DNA from 2 places in the Streptomyces sp. NPDC042100 genome. Region 2 is predicted to be linked to the other one. Evidence: riboswitches for the same ligand, from Rfam matches in the RefSeq annotation. Region 2 holds a riboswitch; the other holds the start of a gene.
What was found. Region 2 has a riboswitch for cobalamin ahead of metE (5-methyltetrahydropteroyltriglutamate--homocysteine S-methyltransferase). Riboswitches for the same ligand answer to the same signal wherever they lie in the genome.
Positions count from the first base shown of each region.

Region 1: it holds a riboswitch for cobalamin, as region 2 does, so the genes downstream of both, cobN (cobaltochelatase subunit CobN) here and metE (5-methyltetrahydropteroyltriglutamate--homocysteine S-methyltransferase) in region 2, are expected to answer to the same signal.

Region 1 covers NZ_JBVJDK010000009.1:76,065-79,461, reverse strand. Annotated here, with positions in the region: gene cobN (cobaltochelatase subunit CobN) at 1-1,262, opposite strand, end outside; cobalamin riboswitch at 1,303-1,442, opposite strand; gene ACZ6J5_RS21240 (cobalamin biosynthesis protein CobG) at 1,550-2,878, shown strand; gene ACZ6J5_RS21235 (precorrin-8X methylmutase) at 2,893-3,397, shown strand, end outside.
Region 2 covers NZ_JBVJDK010000003.1:494,513-497,909, reverse strand. Annotated here, with positions in the region: gene ACZ6J5_RS09600 (class I SAM-dependent methyltransferase) at 1-157, shown strand, start outside; gene tsaD (tRNA (adenosine(37)-N6)-threonylcarbamoyltransferase complex transferase subunit TsaD) at 188-1,240, opposite strand; cobalamin riboswitch at 1,381-1,608, shown strand; gene metE (5-methyltetrahydropteroyltriglutamate--homocysteine S-methyltransferase) at 1,776-3,397, shown strand, end outside.

The DNA of each region.
Region 1 (3,397 bases), on a different contig from region 2:
CGGACCGGGTTGCGGGCGAGCTGCTCCTCGGTGAGCCAGTCCTGGTCGTGGCCGCCGGCCTCGATCAGGGCGTAGATCAGTTCGTCGCCGTCGCCGGAGACCAGGCCCGGGAGGTCCTCGACGGGGCCGAAGTCGTAGCCCTCCTCGCGGAGCCGGCGCAGCAGGGCGACGGCGGAGGCGGGGGTGTCGAGGCCGACGGCGTTGCCGATGCGGGAGTGCTTGGTGGGGTACGCGGAGAGGACGAGCGCCAGCTTCTTCTCGGCGTTCGGGATGTGCCGCAGCCGGGCGTGCCGGACGGCGATCCCGGCGACGCGGGCGGCGCGCTCGGCGTCTGCCACGTACGCGGGCAGGCCGTCCTCGTCGATCTCCTTGAAGGAGAACGGGACGGTGATCAGGCGCCCGTCGAACTCGGGGACGGCGACCTGGCTGGCCGCGTCCAGCGGCGACAGGCCCTCGTCGTTCTCCTCCCAGGCGGAGCGGGAGCCGGTCAGGCACAGGGCCTGGAGGATCGGCACGTCGAGCGCGGCGAGCGCCCCCGCGTCCCAGGCCTCCTCGTCGCCGCCCGCCTGTGCCTCGGCGGGCTTGGTGCCGCCCGCCGCGAGGACGGTGGTGACGATCGCGTCGGCGCCGCGCAGCTCCTCCAGGAGCTCCGGCTCGGGGGCCCGCAGCGAGGCCACGTACAGGGCCTTGGCGCGGGCGCCGTGCGCCTCGATCGCGTCGCACAGGGCGCCGACGAAGGCGGTGTTGCCGCTCATGTGGTGGGCGCGGTAGTAGAGCACGGCGACGGCCGGGCCGTCGGCGACGGCCTCGGAGGCGGTGCGCTCCAGCGGGCCCCAGGTGGGGGCGGCGGCGGGCGGCTCGAAGCCGTGGCCGGTGAGCAGCACGGTGTCGGAGAGGAAGCGGGCGAGCTGGCCGAGGTTGGCCGGGCCGCCGTGTGCCAGGTAGGCGTGGGCCTCGGTGGCGACGCCGACCGGGACGGTGGACGCCTCCATCAGCTGCGCGTCGGGGGCCTGTTCGCCGCTGAGCACGACGACCGGCTTCCCGGCGGCGCGGAGCGCGTCCAGGCCCTCCTCCCAGGAGCGCAGGCCGCCGAGGAGGCGTACGACGACGAGCTCGGCGCCGTCGAGGAGGGCGGGCAGGTCGGCGGCGGGCAGCCGGGCCGGGTTGGCGAACCGCCACTCGACCGCGCCCTCGGCCGGGGCGGCGTTCGCCGCGCGGGCGCTGAGCAGGTCGGTGTCGGAGTGCGACAGCAGCAGGAGCATGGCGAGCTCAGGCCCTTCCTCGGGGTTGTCCGCGCCCCGGGTGGTCGTATGGACGGCGGGGAGTTCCTGACTCACCGCCCCGCGTTCCCCCGGGCCGGCTCACAGTGGCGGGACCGCGCCGGATTCTCACCGGGCTTCCTCCCCGGGGTCCTGGGACCCCATGCCGCTTGCATCCTAGATCGTCCGGGAGCCCCGGGGGAGGGGCCCTGGGGTCGGGCGGATCACACCCGGCCACGGCGGCGTCACGGCCGGTGGGGGCGGGACGGCCCGTGGGTATGCTCGCCGCCATGTCGGCCACCCCACGCACCTCGCCCGAAGCGGGCGAACCTCTCATACGGGATCGCGGCGACGCCTGTCCGGGTGCGCTGAGACTCCACCCGGCGGACGACGGGCGGCTCGCCCGACTCCGGCTGCCCGGGGGGCGCCTGACGGAGCCTCAGCTCCTGGCACTGGCCGACGCGGCCGAGTCCCTCGGCGACGGGGAGCTCAGCATCACCTCGCGTGGCAACGCGGAGCTGCGCGGCCTGGGCGAGGGCTGCGGCGCCGAGCTGGCCGCGCTCCTCGACCGCGCGGGCCTGCTGCCCTCGCCGGGCCACGAGCGGATCCGCAACATCGTCGCCTCGCCCACCGCCGGCCTGGACGGACTCGGCGGCCCGGACCCGCAGTTGTGGGCGCGCGAGCTGGACGCGCTGCTGTGCGCGGAGGACTGGACGACGGCGCTCTCGGGCCGCTTCCTGTTCGTCCTGGACTCCGGGCGCGGAGACGTCGCGGGGCTCGGCGGCGATGTGACCTTGCTCGCAGAGCGAGCGGGGACGGGGGCGGGAGCCGGGGCCCGTGCTGAGGCCGGGACTACGGCTGGCGCCGGGGCCGGGGCCGGGGCGGGTGCGGCCGGGCCAGGCGAGCGCGCGCTGCTGCTCCTCGGCGGCCACGCCCTGCGGGTCGCCGCCGTCGACGCCCCGCGCGCCGCGCTCGCCGCCGCCGGGGCCTTCCTGCGGACCGCCCGGGCCGCCGGGAACGGCGCCTGGCGGGTGCGGGAGCTGCCCGAGGACCGCCTGCCCGAGCTCGCGGACGCCCTCGCCGGCGCCCTCGCGGACGCCGGGATCGCGGCGGAGCCCGTCCCCGGCCCCGTACCGCTGCCGTGGGGCGCCCCGCCCGTCCCCGGGCCGCTCGGCCCCGGCGCCCTGTACGTCCTCGCCCCGCTCGGGCGGCTCACCGCCGCCCGGCTGCGGGCGCTGGTACCGGCCGCCGAGGTGCGGTTCACGCCCTGGCGCGGGGTGGTCGTCGCCGCGCCGCCCGCCCGGCTCGGCGCGCTGGCCGAGGCGGGCCTGATCACCCGCCCCGACGCCCCCGGCACCGGCGTCGGCGCCTGCGCCGGACGCCCCGGCTGCGCCAAGTCCCTCGCCGACGTGCGGCGGGACGCCGCCCTCGCGCCGGCCGGCTCGCTGCCCGTGCACTACTCGGGCTGCGACCGCCGCTGCGGGCACCCGCATGGCGCCTGGGTCGACGTCCTCGCGACCGCCGACGGCGGCTACCTCGTCGACGGCGCCCCCACCCCCCGCACCTCCCTGTCCGAAGCCGTCGCGGCGGCCCGCGGCCCGGCGACACCCACGAGATGAGCGAGAACACCAGGATGTACGAGTACGAGAAGGACGGCGCGGAGATCTACCGCCGCTCCTTTGCCACGATCCGCGCCGAGGCGGACCTCGCGGGCCTGCCCGCCGACGTCGCCACGGTCGCCGTACGCATGATCCACGCCTGCGGCATGACCGACCTGGTCCGGGACATCGCCTACTCCCCCGGCGTCGTCGCCTCGGCCCGCGCCGCCCTGCGCGCGGGCGCGCCGATCCTGTGCGACGCGCGGATGGTCGCCAGCGGCGTCACCCGCAAGCGGCTGCCCGCCGACAACGACGTGGTCTGCACGCTGTCCGACCCGGCCGTGCCGGGCCTCGCCGCCGAGCTGGGCACCACCCGCTCGGCCGCCGCCATGGAGCTGTGGCGGGACCGCCTGGAGGGCTCCGTCGTCGCCGTCGGCAACGCGCCGACCGCGCTCTTCCACCTCCTGGAGATGATCGCGAAGGGCGCCGGGAAGCCCGCCGCCGTGCTCGGCATCCCGGTGGGCTTCATCGGTGCCGCCG
Region 2 (3,397 bases):
CTTCGACCACAAGGTCGCCCCCGCCTACAGCTGGCCCGCCGCGCCCTTCGTCGACCTCTTGGCACACGCCGGACTCGCGACCATGACCCGGCTCCTCCACGACCCGGCCAGCGAGCGCGGCTTCCTCGAAACCCACCTGCTCGCCCGCCGCGCGTAGGACGCGGTCGGGCCACCGGGACGACCGGTGTCAGGCGGCCCGGGGCACCAGGGAGGCGTACTCCAGCGGGGCCGACGGATCGATCGACACGTCCAGCGGGGCCGGCTCGGTCCCCGCGCGTACGAGGAGGTCTCCGACGGCCGCGATCATGGCGCCGTTGTCGGTGCACAGCGTCATCGGCGGCACCCGCAGCTCCACGCCCGCCGCCGCGCACCGCCGCTCGGCCAGGCCCCGGACCCGGGAGTTCGCGGCCACACCGCCGACCACGATCAGCGTCTTCACCTCGTACGCCGCGCAGGCCGCCAGCGCCTTGCGGGTCAGCACGTCGGCGACCGCCTCCTGGAGGGCCGCGGCCCCGTCCGCGACGGGGAGGTCCAGGCCCTGGGCCCGGTGCCGCTCGACCCAGCGGGCGGCGGCCGTCTTGAGGCCCGAGAAGGAGAAGGAGTACGGGTCGTCCCCGGGCCGCGTCAGCGGGCGGGGGAAGCGGACCGCGTCCGGGTCGCCGTCGCGGGCCGCCCGGTCGATGGCGGGGCCACCCGGATACGGCAGGCCCAGGATCCTCGCCACCTTGTCGAAGCACTCCCCCGCCGCGTCGTCGAGGGTGTCGCCGAGGTGCAGGATCGGCTCGCGCACCAGGTCCCGCACCAGCAGGAGCGAGGTGTGGCCGCCCGACACGATCAGGACCACGCAGGGGCTGGGCAACGGGCCGTGCTCCAGGGTGTCGGCCGCGACGTGGCCGGCCAGGTGGTGCACGCCGTAGAGCGGGAGCCCGGCCGCGTACGCCAGCGACTTCGCCCCCGCGAGGCCGACCTGGAGGGCGCCGGAGAGGCCGGGCCCGGTGGTGACCGCGACCGCGTCGAGCTCGCTCAGGCGCAGCCCCGCCTCGTCCAGGGCCCGCCGCACGACCGGGGCGAAGGCCTGGAGGTGCGCGCGGGACGCGATCTCCGGCACGACGCCGCCGTAGCGGGCGTGCTCGTCCATGCTCGACGCCACGACGTGGGCCAGGAGCCTCCCGTCCCGCACGATCCCCGCGCCGGTCTCGTCGCACGACGACTCGATGCCGAGCACGATCGGTCCACTCACGGTCCACTCCCTTTTTACCTTCAATCAGTAGTTGCAATATATGTGCAATAAGGGTGGGGCTGGTCCCCGGCACCGGCGGATCCTCGCCGTTCTCGCGTCCGGATCTTGATATTCCTCGCCATCGGGGCTCCGCACGCCCTAATCTGACCCGCGCAGCTGGTTCGCCCCGTCCGCCAGGCGGGATGCGTCGCAAGAGGGAACCCGGTGGGAATCCGGGACTGCCCCGCAGCGGTGAGTGGGAACGACCGCCGTCATACGCACTGGGACCGGACAACGGTCCTGGGAAGCGACGGCCAGTAGGTGCCCTCCGGTCATGTCCGGAGAGCGTGCCCGCGAGTCCGAAGACCTGCCCGTTGCCCGCACGCGGACGATTCCGCGCGCGGATGTCCCGGTGACCTCGTGGGCGGGTCGGCGTACACAGCGAGCGGCACGTGGGATCTCCTCCCGCGACGGAGTCCGCCCGTTCTGTCGTTCCCTTCGCGTCCGCGTCCCGTCGCCCGGGATGTTCTGGACACATCTCGCGAAGGAGAGTTCCGTGACAGCGAAGCCCGCGGCAGCACGCGCCACCGTGTACGGCTACCCCCGGCAGGGGCAGAACCGCGAACTGAAGAGGGCCGTCGAGGGCTACTGGAAGGGCCGCGTCACCGCCGACGCCCTCCGGTCCGTCGCCGCCGAGCTGCGCCGGTCGAACTGGCGGCAGCTGGCCGACGCCGGCGTCCACGAGGTGCCGAGCGGCGACTTCTCGTACTACGACCACGTCCTCGACACCAGCGTCATGGTCGGCGCCGTCCCCGCCCGCCACCGCGCCGCCGTGGAGGCGGACCCGCTCGACGGGTACTTCGCGATGGCCCGCGGCACCCAGGACACGGCGCCGCTGGAGATGACCAAGTGGTTCGACACCAACTACCACTACCTGGTGCCCGAACTCGGTCCCGACACCGTCTTCACCGCCGACTCCACCCAGCAGGTCGCCGAGCTGAAGGAGGCCCTCGCGCTCGGTCTGACCGCCCGCCCGGTCCTCGTCGGCCCCCTCACCTACCTCCTGCTCGCCAAGCCCGCGCCCGGCGTGGCCGCCGACTTCGACCCGCTGACCCTGCTCGACCGGCTGCTTCCCGTGTACGGGGAGGTCCTCGCCGACCTGCGGGCGGCCGGCGCGGAATGGGTACAGCTGGACGAGCCCGCCCTGGTCCAGGACCGCACCCCGGCGGAGCTCAACGCCGCCGCCCGCGTCTACCGCGAGCTCGGCCGTGCCGAGGACCGGCCGAAGCTGCTGGTCGCCTCCTATTTCGACCGGCTGGGCGAGGCCCTGAAGGTGCTCGCCGCCGCCCCGGTCGAGGGCCTCGCCCTCGACTTCACCGGCCCCGCCGCCGCCAACCTCGACGACCTCGCCGCCGTCGGCGGCCTGCCCGGCAAGCGGCTGGTCGCGGGTGTCGTCAACGGCCGCAACATCTGGATCAACGACTACCAGAAGTCCCTCGCCACCCTCGGCACCCTCCTCGGACTGGCCGACCGGGTCGACGTGGCCGCGTCGTCCTCGCTGCTGCACGTGCCGCTCGACGCGACCGCCGAGACGGACATCGACCCGCAGCTCCGACGCTGGCTGGCGTTCGCCCGGCAGAAGGCCACCGAGGTCGTGACGCTGGCCCGGGGCCTCGCCCAGGGCACCGACGTGATCGCCGCCGAGCTCGCCGCCAACCGGGCCGACCTCGCCTCCCGTACGGCCTCCGCGCTCACCCGCGACCCCGCCGTCCGGGCCCGCACCGCCGCGATCTCCGACGCGGACGGCCGGCGCTCCCAGCCCTACGCCGAGCGTTCCGCCGCCCAGCGCGCCCACCTCGGTCTGCCGCTGCTGCCGACCACCACCATCGGTTCCTTCCCGCAGACCGACGAGCTCCGCGTGGCCCGCGCCGACCTGCGGGCCGGGCGGATCGACGCCGCCGGATACGAGGAGCGGATCAAGGACGAGATCCGCGAGGTCGTCTCGTACCAGGAGAAGGCAGGCATCGACGTGCTGGTGCACGGCGAGCCCGAACGCAACGACATGGTGCAGTACTTCGCCGAGCGGCTGACCGGCTACGTCGCCACCCAGCACGGCTGGGTGCAGTCGTACGGCACCCGCTACGTCCGGCCGCCGGTCCTCGCCGGCGACATCTCGCG